Regions from separate parts of the Virgibacillus ainsalahensis genome, predicted to be linked through region 1. Evidence: a T-box and tRNA genes for the amino acid it is inferred to sense, from the RefSeq annotation. Region 1 holds a T-box; the other holds one or more tRNA genes.
What was found. The T-box of region 1 lies ahead of leuS (leucine--tRNA ligase). A T-box ahead of a tRNA ligase gene usually reads a tRNA of that ligase, here a tRNA-Leu.
Positions count from the first base shown of each region.

Region 2: it encodes a tRNA-Leu, which carries the amino acid that the T-box ahead of leuS (leucine--tRNA ligase) is inferred to sense. The anticodon was not compared.

Region 1 is NZ_AP043943.1:1,260,646-1,268,247, reverse strand. It holds rRNA gene ACZ427_RS05955 (16S ribosomal RNA) at 1-1,482, opposite strand, end outside; gene ACZ427_RS05950 (rhodanese-like domain-containing protein) at 2,043-2,351, opposite strand; gene ACZ427_RS05945 (hypothetical protein) at 2,769-3,434, shown strand; gene leuS (leucine--tRNA ligase) at 3,479-5,896, opposite strand; T-box leader at 5,952-6,168, opposite strand; gene ACZ427_RS05935 (ABC transporter ATP-binding protein) at 6,237-6,923, opposite strand; gene ACZ427_RS05930 (GntR family transcriptional regulator) at 6,920-7,288, opposite strand; gene ACZ427_RS05925 (hypothetical protein) at 7,291-7,602, opposite strand, start outside.
Region 2 is NZ_AP043943.1:3,417,497-3,425,098, forward strand. It holds rRNA gene ACZ427_RS16950 (23S ribosomal RNA) at 52-2,971, opposite strand; rRNA gene ACZ427_RS16955 (16S ribosomal RNA) at 3,136-4,703, opposite strand; tRNA gene ACZ427_RS16960 (tRNA-Ala) at 4,850-4,925, opposite strand; tRNA gene ACZ427_RS16965 (tRNA-Pro) at 4,935-5,011, opposite strand; tRNA gene ACZ427_RS16970 (tRNA-Arg) at 5,017-5,093, opposite strand; tRNA gene ACZ427_RS16975 (tRNA-Leu) at 5,097-5,185, opposite strand; tRNA gene ACZ427_RS16980 (tRNA-Gly) at 5,192-5,266, opposite strand; tRNA gene ACZ427_RS16985 (tRNA-Leu) at 5,284-5,368, opposite strand; tRNA gene ACZ427_RS16990 (tRNA-Lys) at 5,372-5,447, opposite strand; tRNA gene ACZ427_RS16995 (tRNA-Thr) at 5,488-5,563, opposite strand; tRNA gene ACZ427_RS17000 (tRNA-Val) at 5,566-5,641, opposite strand; rRNA gene rrf (5S ribosomal RNA) at 5,676-5,791, opposite strand; rRNA gene ACZ427_RS17010 (23S ribosomal RNA) at 5,911-7,602, opposite strand, start outside.

The DNA of each region.
Region 1 (7,602 bases):
CTCCAAAAGGTTACCTCACCGACTTCGGGTGTTACCAACTCTCGTGGTGTGACGGGCGGTGTGTACAAGGCCCGGGAACGTATTCACCGCGGCATGCTGATCCGCGATTACTAGCGATTCCGGCTTCATGCAGGCGAGTTGCAGCCTGCAATCCGAACTGAGAATGGTTTTATGGGATTTGCTTGACCTTGCGGTTTCGCTGCCCTTTGTTCCATCCATTGTAGCACGTGTGTAGCCCAGGTCATAAGGGGCATGATGATTTGACGTCATCCCCACCTTCCTCCGGTTTGTCACCGGCAGTCAGATTAGAGTGCCCAACTAAATGCTGGCAACTAATCTCAAGGGTTGCGCTCGTTGCGGGACTTAACCCAACATCTCACGACACGAGCTGACGACAACCATGCACCACCTGTCACTCTGTCCCCGAAGGGAACTCGGTATCTCTACCGATAGCAGAGGATGTCAAGACCTGGTAAGGTTCTTCGCGTTGCTTCGAATTAAACCACATGCTCCACCGCTTGTGCGGGCCCCCGTCAATTCTTTTGAGTTTCAGCCTTGCGGCCGTACTCCCCAGGCGGAGTGCTTAATGCGTTAACTTCAGCACTAAGGGGCGGAAACCCCCTAACACCTAGCACTCATCGTTTACGGCGTGGACTACCAGGGTATCTAATCCTGTTCGCTCCCCACGCTTTCGCACCTCAGCGTCAGTTACAGACCAGAGAGTCGCCTTCGCCACTGGTGTTCCTCCACATCTCTACGCATTTCACCGCTACACGTGGAATTCCACTCTCCTCTTCTGTACTCAAGTCCTCCAGTTTCCAATGACCCTCCACGGTTAAGCCGTGGGCTTTCACATCAGACTTAAAAGACCGCCTGCGCGCGCTTTACGCCCAATAATTCCGGACAACGCTTGCCCCCTACGTATTACCGCGGCTGCTGGCACGTAGTTAGCCGGGGCTTTCTGGTTAGGTACCGTCAAGGTGCCGCCCTATTTGAACGGCACTTGTTCTTCCCTAATAACAGAGTTTTACGATCCGAAAACCTTCATCACTCACGCGGCGTTGCACCGTCAGACTTTCGTCCATTGCGGATGATTCCCTACTGCTGCCTCCCGTAGGAGTCTGGGCCGTGTCTCAGTCCCAGTGTGGCCGATCACCCTCTCAGGTCGGCTACGCATCGTCGCCTTGGTGAGCCATTATCTCACCAACTAGCTAATGCGCCGCGGGCCCATCTGTAAATGACAGCATAAATGCCGCCTTTCAACTTCCACTCATGAGAGCAAAAGTGTTATCCGGTATTAGCTCGCGTTTCCGCGAGTTATCCCAGTCTTACAGGTAGGTTGCCCACGTGTTACTCACCCGTCCGCCGCTCGTTCCACAAGCGCACACCCCGAAGGGTGATTGCTTGCTTCCCGCGCTCGACTTGCATGTATTAGGCACGCCGCCAGCGTTCGTCCTGAGCCAAGATCAAACTCTCCAAAAAAGTTTGAAATAAGATTAACACCAATCAATCTTATATGCTTAGCTTTTCTCAGAAGCGTTAACTTCTGATTTGTTTAAAGAAAAACAGGTTATGTTCTTCTTGACATACTGGTTGTTTTGTTCAGTTTTCAAAGAGCGAAAATCGCAAGTCGCTTTAAAAAAGCAACTTTTTAAATATATCATTTTTGCTTTTTAAAGTCAATGAATTTTATCAATCTTTTTTTAAAAAGCAATTCATTTAGTCAACCTCCAAGTTGGCGGCCGAACTAACATACCACAATAACTCAATTATTGTCAATAAGTAATCCCAAAAAACAATTCATTAGCTTTTTCGACAATCTTTAATTGTGGATAGCAATTATAGCACGTTGATGTGGAAGTGTCAATACAATTGTGTGCATTTTTTTAAACACATTCACAGCACTTTTCTAAACATATGCGAGTGAAGTTTTTTGACACGAAAAATATATTACCAACTGCAGTATAAAAAGTCAATAGGTTTTTCTCTCTTTTTTATACTGCAGTTTTATTCAACTTTTTCATATACTTGTTATTTGCAAGTTAGTCGATAACATCGCCTTCCCACTTCAGCATACCACCTGCCATATTAGTAACTTTAAACCCATGTTCGTCCAAATATGAAGCAGCTTTCATGCTTCGACCACCTGATCTGCATACAAAAACATACTCTTTATCCTTATCTAACTCATCTTTTGCATGAGGGATTTCACCTAATGGAATGTGCTTTGCATTTTCAATTATTCCCTGTGCAACTTCTTCATCTTCTCTAACATCAACAACAACGAGATTATCATCCTTTTTCATCTGTTCTTCTAATTCAGCCGGTGTTATTTCCTTTATATGATTCATTTACCTCACCCTTTTCGATTATTTCTTAATTTAATGATACTTTTTTCAAGTATAGCTTGCAAATATCTGACACAAAATAACATTATTAAAAAGTTAGCTTCTCACAATGTTTTTATGACGAAGGTCTTGCCTAACTTATGCAGTATAAAAGCTTTATACTTTTGTATGAAAACAACATATCTTTTTGATGGGACGAGTAATCGCAGTCCCACTGTTTAAAGAACAGTCTTCTGGTTAAATTAGCTGTGTTTTCATTATGGATGGTGGCGGCATGCTCTTAGCCGCTATGTTGGTTTCTTAACTGCAGATTTAAGACAGGAGGGGTTTACCATAAAAAATTTTCTTATTTCAGTTGTTGTACTGACAGGTTTATTCATTCCTGAACTCGTGTCGGGGGCCGAAAGTAATATAGAACCGATGCTGATCGAAACATACGAAGCGGATATTACCGGGGATGGACAAAATGAAGTTATTGAATTAAAAGGTGTTTTATTTTCACAGGATACTAATTACTTTCGTGATATCTGGGCCGATATAACTAGCCCATCGTATGAAAATGAATGGAAAATTTCTTATGGTGGTGGCTATGAACCTGCACTTCAATTTATTGATCTCAACCATGATAATGTGAAAGATATTTTTTATCAGAGTGCCACCGGAGGGAGCGGGGGTCTATATAGTTACCATTTACACACGCTTAAAAATGATGAATTAACGGAAATTCCTTTACCTCAACAACCAAATATTAAAGCAGAGTTTGCAGAAAACTTTAATGTCGATATTCAGCTAACCCCTAACGATAAGCCTATTACTGTTGATGTCAGTGATCGAAAGAATGATTACATTCGTCTTGGAATGTATAATGAAGCAGGTGAATTAATTGAGCCGACGGATGCAATGATTGATCCAATTGCTTTTTTTGACCCTGTATTGATTAGTAAAACGAAAGGATACGGTCTAAAAAGCTATCAGCAAATAAGTGGCGCTTACCATGCAGACCAATTAGGTACAATTGAAACACTCTGGTATTACGAAAACGAGGAATGGATCATCCTACAAACAGAGTGGGTTCCCAGTAATTAATAGGTAAAAGGTGGTTCTATCGCTTGTGCGATAGAACCACCTTTTTAATTTGCTACAATATTTACAAGTTTCCCCGGCACAACAATTACTTTACGGATGGTTTTTCCTTCAATTATCTCTTGAATTTTATCATTTGCAAGAGCTTCTTTCTCCAGTTCTTCTTTTGTAATATCTTTTGCTACATTAATCTTCGTCTTAATTTTTCCCATGATTTGTATTACAATTTCAACTTCATCTTCAACCAATTTTGATTCATCATATTCCGGCCATTGCTCATGGCTGATTGTTCCCTTATTACCAAGCCTTTCCCATAATTCCTCCGAAACATGGGGCGCAACCGGCGAAAGCATTTTAATAAATCCTTCGACATATTTCTTAGGAAGTGTTTCAGCTTTATAGCCTTCATTAATAAACACCATCAATTGTGAGATACCCGTATTGAAATGAAGATTCTCAAAGTCTTCGGTAACCTTTTTTACGGTTTCATTATATACCCTGTCTATGGTAGCATTTCCGTCATCAGCTGTGATTTTTTCTGAAAGTGATCCATCGTCCTCCATAAACAGCCTCCATACGCGATCCAGAAAACGCCTTGCTCCATCCAACCCATTTGTTGACCAGGAAACTGCTGCATCGAGTGGACCCATAAACATTTCATACAGACGCAGTGTATCCGCGCCGTGGGAAGTTATAATATCATCAGGGTTCACAACATTCCCCTTTGATTTGCTCATTTTTTCATTGCCTTCCCCCAGAATCATTCCCTGGTTATACAATTTCATAAATGGCTCTTCTGTCGGAACAACGTCGATGTCATATAGAAATTTATGCCAGAAGCGTGCATATAACAAATGAAGGACAGCATGTTCTGCTCCACCAATGTAAATATCAATCGGCAACCATTCTTTTAATGCTTCTGAGTCTGCCAGCCTTTCTGGGTTATCCGGGTCAATAAAACGAAGGAAATACCAGCAACTTCCTGCCCATTGCGGCATTGTACTTGTTTCCCTGCGGCCTTTCATCCCGGTTTCAGGATCAACCACATTGACCCAATCCGTATTATTCGCAAGCGGAGATTCTCCGGTACCGGATGGCTTAATCTCTGACATAACAGGTAATTCCAATGGAAGTTCTTCTTCAGGTACGGTTGTCGTTGTTCCATCTTCCCAATGAATAACAGGAATAGGTTCTCCCCAGTAACGCTGTCTCGCAAACAGCCAGTCGCGCAGACGATACGTAACCTTCCTTTCACCTTTTCCCTCTGACACCAGCCATTCAATAATTTTCGAAATTGCCTCGTCTTTACCAAGACCATCCAAGAATCCTGAATTAACATGCTCTCCATCACCAATATAGGCTTCTTTGGAAATATTCCCACCAGCTACTACTTCAACAATCGGCAGTTCGAATTTCGTCGCAAATTCATAATCTCGTTCATCGTGGGCAGGTACCGCCATAATTGCCCCGGTTCCATAACCCATCAGTACATAATCAGCTACCCATATCGGCATTTTTTCATTATTGACCGGATTAATAGCATAGGCTCCCGTGAAAACACCGGATTTTTCTTTTGCAAGATCCGTACGTTCGAGGTCCGATTTTGTTTGAACCTTATCCAAATATGCATCAACTGCTTCTTTTTGTTCTTGTGTAACAATTGATTCAACAAAAGGATGCTCTGGTGCAAGAACAGCATAGGTTGCTCCGAATAATGTATCTGGTCTTGTTGTGAATACGGTGAATTTCTCTTCATGATTAGCTATTGTGAATGTTACTTCTGCTCCTTCTGAACGACCGATCCAATTTCTCTGCATGTCTTTAATGCTTTCAGGCCAATCCACTTTTTCCAAATCCTCAAGCAGACGGTCTGCATATGCCGTAATTTTCAGCATCCATTGTTTCATCGGTTTACGAACGACAGGATGGCCACCGCGTTCACTTTTCCCATCTATTACTTCTTCATTGGCAAGCACGGTCCCAAGTGCAGGGCACCAGTTCACTGCTACCTCATCCATATAGGCAAGTCCTTTTTCATATAGCTTTGTAAAAATCCATTGTGTCCATTTATAGTAATGGGGGTCGGTTGTATTTATTTCTCTGTCCCAATCATAAGAGAAACCCAACTCTTGGATTTGGCGCTTAAAAGTTGCAATATTTTCAACCGTGAATTCGGCCGGGCTATTTCCTGTATCGATGGCATATTGCTCCGCAGGTAATCCGAACGCATCCCATCCCATCGGGTGCATTACTTCATAACCCTGCATGCGTTTCATCCGGGAAATGATATCCGTTGCTGTGTAACCCTCCGGATGTCCTACATGCAAACCGGCACCTGAGGGATAAGGAAACATATCCAACGCATAAAATTTTTCCTTCTTAGAATATGTATCTGTTTTAAATGTTTTGTTATCAAGCCAATGCTTTTGCCATTTCTGCTCGATCTGCTGATGATTGAAACTCATTGTCATTTTCCTCCTATTAAATTATTTATGATATGAAAAAGCTACTCATCCCCGGTTAAGGGACGAGTAGCCTAAACGGACCCGCGGTACCACCCAAATTAACACAGCAACCTGTGTCCACTTGTATCCGTAACGCGGATTCACGGCAGAAACTACTTTTCACTTCTGCAACATCCGAGGTGAGTTCATAAACTTTTCAATGACAGCTTTCACCAGCCACTGTCTCTCTATGCCTGAAATAATTTATTACTAATCCTCTTCCAAGTCGTTAGATTATTTAACCGAATTATAATGAATACAATTCCCATTGTCAAGATTGTTGCATATTGAAGTGACTGCCTCATATAACCTTCTCCATCCAATCAATTACATTTATACCGTATTCTTCCCGAATTTGCTCAACTTCCTGATGTGCAAGAATCCTGCCCCTCTTGAGTAACAACACTTCATCTAGAATCGTTTCCACTTCTCTTATTTCATGTGTTGTTAGAATAAGGGTTTGCTGTTCCATATCCGCAAATTTAATAATCCCATTAATCAATGCTTTTCGAACCAGTGGGTCAAGCCCGGAAAACGGTTCATCCAATACAACATATGGTGCTTTTCGTGCAAGTGTTACGATAAGCTTCACCCGACTCCTATTCCCTTTTGATAAATACTTCATTTTCCTTTTTAGATCTATTTTCATGAAAGAGGCAATTTCATGGGCTTTGTCTTTATCAAAATCAGCAAATTGATTTTGATAAAAATGTATGAGTTCTTCAATCGTAAAATACGGATAAAAATAATCAGAATCTGTCAGGTAAGCTAATTTATTACTGATCTGTCTGTTCACCTGCTTGGAATCAATCAGCACTTTTCCAGTGGTAGGTCTGAGAAGTCCAGCAAGTAATTTTAAAAATGTTGTCTTCCCACTTCCGTTTTCCCCAATCACACCAATTATTTTGCCTGATTTAAGTTTGGTCGAGCATTGATCAATCGCTTTATGGTTGAGGTATTTCTTCGTTACATTTTCCAGTTGAATCACTTATCGTCTCCTCCTTCCATTTCAATACCACGGATCATTTCATCCAGACTATAGCCCATATCCTGCATATCACGGATAAATTGCTCAATAAATGCTGCCTTCATATCCTCTCGCAGAGTACGCAACCTTTCCCGGTCTTTTGTTACAAACGTCCCTTGTCCCCGCCTCGTTTCAACAATCTCCATATTTTCCAGTTCTCGGTAAACCCGGCTGACCGTATTTGCATTCACCCCCGCCTCCAGTGCATATTCCCGAACTGAAGTTAGTTTTTCCTCGGGCTTTCTGTCGCCGCGAATAATCTCACTGGAAATTCGGTTAATCAACTGTTGGTATATCGGTTTATTTGCATCAAAATCAATTCCCATTATTATACCTCCACTTTACGATCAAGCATGTAAGCAGATACCAGATATAATACGGCTGTGAAGATTCCATAAAATACATACGTACCCAGAAACACCGTACCTTCTAAGCCGCTAAAATGAAATAAGCCGGAGGTAACCGTTAATTCACTTACTTGATAAGAATCAAACGGTAGTGAAAACGATCCCCATTTTGTTAATAGATCATAGAGTGCCGAATTCCAAAATAAACTCATTAGCTGGAAACTGAGAATTAATAAAACAAATACTGCAATAATACTTAATCCTCGCAGATGGGTGCGCCACAGTTGATGTAA
Region 2 (7,602 bases), 1.7 Mb from region 1:
TTATACCCTAAAAACTAAATAAGAGTTAAAACAACGGACATCGTAAAGAAGTTAGTTAAGTCCTCGATCGATTAGTATTCGTCAGCTGCACATGTCACCATGCTTCCACCTCGAACCTATCAACCTCATCGTCTCTGAGGGATCTTACTCACTCGAAGTGATGGGAAGTCTCATCTTGAGGGGGGCTTCATGCTTAGATGCTTTCAGCACTTATCCTTGCCACACGTAGCTACCCAGCCATGCTCCTGGCGGAACAACTGGTACACCAGCGGTGTGTCCATCCCGGTCCTCTCGTACTAAGGACAGCTCCTCTCAAACTTCCAACGCCCACGACGGATAGGGACCGAACTGTCTCACGACGTTCTGAACCCAGCTCGCGTACCGCTTTAATGGGCGAACAGCCCAACCCTTGGGACCGACTACAGCCCCAGGATGCGATGAGCCGACATCGAGGTGCCAAACCTCCCCGTCGATGTGAACTCTTGGGGGAGATAAGCCTGTTATCCCCGGGGTAGCTTTTATCCGTTGAGCGATGGCCCTTCCATGCGGAACCACCGGATCACTAAGCCCGACTTTCGTCCCTGCTCGACTTGTAGGTCTCGCAGTCAAGCTCCCTTCTGCCTTTGCACTCTGCGAATGATTTCCAACCATTCTGAGGGAACCTTTGGGCGCCTCCGTTACCTTTTGGGAGGCGACCGCCCCAGTCAAACTGCCCGCCTGAAACTGTCTCCGAACCGGTTCACGGTCCTGGGTTAGAAAGTTCATACAGCCAGGGTGGTATCCCACGGGTGCCTCCACGTAAGCTAGCGCTCACGCTTCTCAGGCTCCCACCTATCCTGTACAAGCTGCACAAACATTCAATATCAGGCTACAGTAAAGCTCCACGGGGTCTTTCCGTCCTGTCGCGGGTAATGTGCATCTTCACACATCGTATAATTTCACCGGGTCTCTCGTTGAGACAGTGCCCAAGTCGTTGCACCTTTCGTGCGGGTCGGAACTTACCCGACAAGGAATTTCGCTACCTTAGGACCGTTATAGTTACGGCCGCCGTTTACTGGGGCTTCGGTTCTACGCTTCGCACGTAAGTGCTAACGCTTCCCCTTAACCTTCCAGCACCGGGCAGGTGTCAGCCCCTATACTTCGCCTTTCGGCTTCGCAGAGACCTGTGTTTTTGCTAAACAGTCGCTTGGGCCTATTCACTGCGGCTCACTCACAAGTGAGCACCCCTTCTCCCGAAGTTACGGGGTCATTTTGCCGAGTTCCTTAACGAGAGTTCTCCCGCTCACCTTAGGATTCTCTCCTCGCCTACCTGTGTCGGTTTGCGGTACGGGCACCTATGATCTAACTAGAGGCTTTTCTTGGCAGTGTGAAATCAGGAACTTCGGTACTAAATTTCCCTCCCCATCACAGCTTGAAATTGTTGGACGGATTTGCCTATCCAACTTTCTCACTGCTTGGGCGCACACATCCATCGGTGCGCATTCCTTATCCTACTGCGTCCCCCCATCGTTCAAACAATCATGAGGTGGTACAGGAATATCTGCCTGTTGTCCATCGCCTACGCCTTTCGGCCTCGGCTTAGGTCCCGACTAACCCTGAGAGGACGAGCCTTCCTCAGGAAACCTTAGGCATTCGGTGAAAGAGATTCTCACTCTTTTTTCGCTACTCATACCGGCATTCTCACTTCCAGGCGCTCCACCAGTCCTCACGGTCTGACTTCACGGCACCTGGAACGCTCTCCTACCATTGTTCAAAGAACAATCCGCAGCTTCGGTGATACGTTTAGCCCCGGTACATTTTCGGCGCAGAGTCACTCGACCAGTGAGCTATTACGCACTCTTTAAATGATGGCTGCTTCTAAGCCAACATCCTGGTTGTCTGGGCAACTCCACATCCTTTTCCACTTAACGTATACTTTGGGACCTTAGCTGGCGGTCTGGGCTGTTTCCCTCTCGACTATGAACCTTATCACCCATAGTCTGACTCCCAAGGTAAAGTAGCTGGCATTCGGAGTTTGACTGAATTCGGTAACCCGGTGAGGGCCCCTCGTCCAATCAGTGCTCTACCTCCAGTACTCTATCTCCTTGAGGCTAGCCCTAAAGCTATTTCGGAGAGAACCAGCTATCTCCGTGTTCGATTGGCATTTCACCCCTACCCACACCTCATCCCCGCATTTTTCAACATACGTGGGTTCGGGCCTCCAGTCAGTGTTACCTGACCTTCACCCTGGACATGGGTAGATCACACGGTTTCGGGTCTACGACCGCATACTGCATTCGCCCTGTTCAGACTCGCTTTCGCTGCGGCTCCGTGTCTTCCACTTAACCTTGCATACGATCGTAACTCGCCGGTCCATTCTACAAAAGGTACGCCGTCACCCATTAACGGGCTTCGACTACTTGTAAGCGCACGGTTTCAGGTTCTCTTTCACTCCCCTCCCGGGGTGCTTTTCACCTTTCCCTCACGGTACTGGTTCACTATCGGTCACTAGGGAGTATTTAGCCTTGGGAGATGGTCCTCCCGGATTCCGACGGAATTCCTCGTGTTCCGCCGTACTCAGGATCCACTCCGGAGGAAATTCCTTTTCGACTACAGGGCTCTTACCCGCTATGGCTGATCGTTCCAGATCATTCGTCTAAGGAATTTCTTTGTAACTCCAATGGAGTGTCCTACAACCCCAGAAAGCAAGCTTTCTGGTTTGGGCTGATTCCGTTTCGCTCGCCGCTACTTGGGAAATCGCGTTTGCTTTCTCTTCCTCCGGGTACTGAGATGTTTCAGTTCCCCGGGTCTGCCTCCTGTGCCCTATGTATTCAGACACAAGTCCTGTTCCATTACGAACAGTGGGTTTCCCCATTCGGAAATTCTCGGATCGTAGTTTACTTACAACTCCCCGAGACATATCGGTGTTAGTCCCGTCCTTCATCGGCTCCTAGTGCCAAGGCATCCACCGTGCGCCCTTATTCACTTAACTAGCGTTACTGTGAATAAGCGTACGAATTTAAATTCGCCTTCGCTTTATTTCAAAAAATTGATGTCGTTGTTACTCTTATTTAGTTTTCAAGGTACAAATAGAGAGTTTTCACTCTCTCAAAACTGAACCAAACAACCGAGTATGTTTCCGTAATATATCCTTAGAAAGGAGGTGATCCAGCCGCACCTTCCGATACGGCTACCTTGTTACGACTTCACCCCAATCATTGGTCCCACCTTCGGCGGCTGGCTCCAAAAAGGTTACCTCACCGACTTCGGGTGTTACCAACTCTCGTGGTGTGACGGGCGGTGTGTACAAGGCCCGGGAACGTATTCACCGCGGCATGCTGATCCGCGATTACTAGCGATTCCGGCTTCATGCAGGCGAGTTGCAGCCTGCAATCCGAACTGAGAATGGTTTTATGGGATTTGCTTGACCTTGCGGTTTCGCTGCCCTTTGTTCCATCCATTGTAGCACGTGTGTAGCCCAGGTCATAAGGGGCATGATGATTTGACGTCATCCCCACCTTCCTCCGGTTTGTCACCGGCAGTCAGATTAGAGTGCCCAACTAAATGCTGGCAACTAATCTCAAGGGTTGCGCTCGTTGCGGGACTTAACCCAACATCTCACGACACGAGCTGACGACAACCATGCACCACCTGTCACTCTGTCCCCGAAGGGAACTCGGTATCTCTACCGATAGCAGAGGATGTCAAGACCTGGTAAGGTTCTTCGCGTTGCTTCGAATTAAACCACATGCTCCACCGCTTGTGCGGGCCCCCGTCAATTCTTTTGAGTTTCAGCCTTGCGGCCGTACTCCCCAGGCGGAGTGCTTAATGCGTTAACTTCAGCACTAAGGGGCGGAAACCCCCTAACACCTAGCACTCATCGTTTACGGCGTGGACTACCAGGGTATCTAATCCTGTTCGCTCCCCACGCTTTCGCACCTCAGCGTCAGTTACAGACCAGAGAGTCGCCTTCGCCACTGGTGTTCCTCCACATCTCTACGCATTTCACCGCTACACGTGGAATTCCACTCTCCTCTTCTGTACTCAAGTCCTCCAGTTTCCAATGACCCTCCACGGTTAAGCCGTGGGCTTTCACATCAGACTTAAAAGACCGCCTGCGCGCGCTTTACGCCCAATAATTCCGGACAACGCTTGCCCCCTACGTATTACCGCGGCTGCTGGCACGTAGTTAGCCGGGGCTTTCTGGTTAGGTACCGTCAAGGTGCCGCCCTATTTGAACGGCACTTGTTCTTCCCTAATAACAGAGTTTTACGATCCGAAAACCTTCATCACTCACGCGGCGTTGCACCGTCAGACTTTCGTCCATTGCGGATGATTCCCTACTGCTGCCTCCCGTAGGAGTCTGGGCCGTGTCTCAGTCCCAGTGTGGCCGATCACCCTCTCAGGTCGGCTACGCATCGTCGCCTTGGTGAGCCATTATCTCACCAACTAGCTAATGCGCCGCGGGCCCATCTGTAAATGACAGCATAAATGCCGCCTTTCAACTTCCACTCATGAGAGCAAAAGTATTATCCGGTATTAGCTCGCGTTTCCGCGAGTTATCCCAGTCTTACAGGTAGGTTGCCCACGTGTTACTCACCCGTCCGCCGCTCGTTCCACAAGCGCACACCCCGAAGGGTGATTGCTTGCTTCCCGCGCTCGACTTGCATGTATTAGGCACGCCGCCAGCGTTCGTCCTGAGCCAAGATCAAACTCTCCAAAAAAGTTTGAAATAAGATTAACACCAATCAATCTTATATACTTAGCTTTTCTCAGAAGCGTTAACTTCTGATTTATTTAAAGAAAAACAGGTTATGTTCTTCTTGACATACTGGTTGTTTTGTTCAGTTTTCAAAGAGCGAAAAAATATTGGTGGAGCCTAGCGGGATCGAACCGCTGACCTCCTGCGTGCAAGGCAGGCGCTCTCCCAGCTGAGCTAAGGCCCCTTAACTAAATGGTCGGGAAGACAGGATTCGAACCTGCGACCCCATGGTCCCAAACCATGTGCTCTACCAAGCTGAGCTACTTCCCGTAAAATGGCGCGCCCGAGAGGAGTCGAACCCCTAACCTCTTGATCCGTAGTCAAGCGCTCTATCCAATTGAGCTACGGGCGCGAATGGTGCCGAGGGCCGGACTCGAACCGGCACGGTAGAAACCTACCGCAGGATTTTAAGTCCTGTGCGTCTGCCAATTCCGCCACCCCGGCGTGGCTTGGAGCGGAAGACGGGATTCGAACCCGCGACCCCCACCTTGGCAAGGTGGTGTTCTACCACTGAACTACTTCCGCCTGGCATTGAAAATAAATGGTGCGGGTGAAGGGACTTGAACCCCCACGTCCGAAGACACTAGATCCTAAGTCTAGCGCGTCTGCCAATTCCGCCACACCCGCAAATGGTGAGCCATGGAGGATTCGAACCTCCGACCCTCTGATTAAAAGTCAGATGCTCTACCGACTGAGCTAATGGCTCGTACTAAAATGCACCATTTAAATATTATTAAATTAAGAAATGGTGCCGGCCAGAGGACTTGAACCCCCAACCTACTGATTACAAGTCAGTTGCTCTACCAATTGAGCTAGGCCGGCAATGGTGGAGGATGCAGGGCTCGAACCTGCGACCCCCTGCTTGTAAGGCAGGTGCTCTCCCAGCTGAGCTAATCCTCCAATATATGCTTGTCATTCTAAAATTAATATATATGCCTGGCGGCGTCCTACTCTTGCAGGGACAACGTCCCAACTACCATCGGCGCTGGAGAGCTTAACTTCTGTGTTCGGCATGGGAACAGGTGTGACCTCTCCGCTCTTGCTACCAGACATTCCTCAAAACAAGGACAAGATATATTATATGCATTTTTAAATAAAAATGCAAGGGTTTTTTTGATTTATACCCTAAAAACTAAATAAGAGTTAAAACAACGGACATCGTAAAGAAGTTAGTTAAGTCCTCGATCGATTAGTATTCGTCAGCTGCACATGTCACCATGCTTCCACCTCGAACCTATCAACCTCATCGTCTCTGAGGGATCTTACTCACTCGAAGTGATGGGAAGTCTCATCTTGAGGGGGGCTTCATGCTTAGATGCTTTCAGCACTTATCCTTGCCACACGTAGCTACCCAGCCATGCTCCTGGCGGAACAACTGGTACACCAGCGGTGTGTCCATCCCGGTCCTCTCGTACTAAGGACAGCTCCTCTCAAACTTCCAACGCCCACGACGGATAGGGACCGAACTGTCTCACGACGTTCTGAACCCAGCTCGCGTACCGCTTTAATGGGCGAACAGCCCAACCCTTGGGACCGACTACAGCCCCAGGATGCGATGAGCCGACATCGAGGTGCCAAACCTCCCCGTCGATGTGAACTCTTGGGGGAGATAAGCCTGTTATCCCCGGGGTAGCTTTTATCCGTTGAGCGATGGCCCTTCCATGCGGAACCACCGGATCACTAAGCCCGACTTTCGTCCCTGCTCGACTTGTAGGTCTCGCAGTCAAGCTCCCTTCTGCCTTTGCACTCTGCGAATGATTTCCAACCATTCTGAGGGAACCTTTGGGCGCCTCCGTTACCTTTTGGGAGGCGACCGCCCCAGTCAAACTGCCCGCCTGAAACTGTCTCCGAACCGGTTCACGGTCCTGGGTTAGAAAGTTCATACAGCCAGGGTGGTATCCCACGGGTGCCTCCACGTAAGCTAGCGCTCACGCTTCTCAGGCTCCCACCTATCCTGTACAAGCTGCACAAACATTCAATATCAGGCTACAGTAAAGCTCCACGGGGTCTTTCCGTCCTGTCGCGGGTAATGTGCATCTTCACACATCGTATAATTTCACCGGGTCTCTCGTTGAGACAGTGCCCAAGTCGTTGCACCTTTCGTGCGGGTCGGAACTTACCCGACAAGGAATTTCGCTACCTTAGGACCGTTATAGTTACGGCCGCCGTTTACTGGGGCTTCGGTTCTACGCTTCGCACGTAAGTGCTAACGCTTCCCCTTAACCTTCCAGCACCGGGCAGGTGTCAGCCCCTATACTTCGCCTTTCGGCTTCGCAGAGACCTGTGTTTTTGCTAAACAGTCGCTTGGGCCTATTCACTGCGGCTCACTCACAAGTGAGCACCCCTTCTCCCGAAGTTACGGGGTCATTTTGCCGAGTTCCTTAACGAGAGTTCTCCCGCTCACCTTAGGATTCTCTCCTCGCCTACCTGTGTCGGTTTGCGGTACGGGCACCTATGATCTAACTAGAGGCTTTTCTTGGCAGTGTGAAATCAGGAACTTCGGTACTAAATTTCCCTCCCCATCACAGCTTGAAATTGTTGGACGGATTTGCCTATCCAACTTTCTCACTGCTTGGGCGCACACATCCATCGGTGCGCATTCCTTATCCTACTGCGTCCCCCCATCGTTCAAACAATCATGAGGTGGTACAGGAATATCTGCCTGTTGTCCATCGCCTACGCCTTTCGGCCTCGGCTTAGGTCCCGACTAACCCTGAGAGGACGAGCCTTCCTCAGGAAACCTTAGGCATTCGGTGAAAGAGATTCTCACTCTTTTTTCGCTACTCATACCGGCATTCTCACTTCCAGGCGCTCCACCAGTCCTCACGGTCTGACTTCACGGCACCTGGAACGCTCTCCTA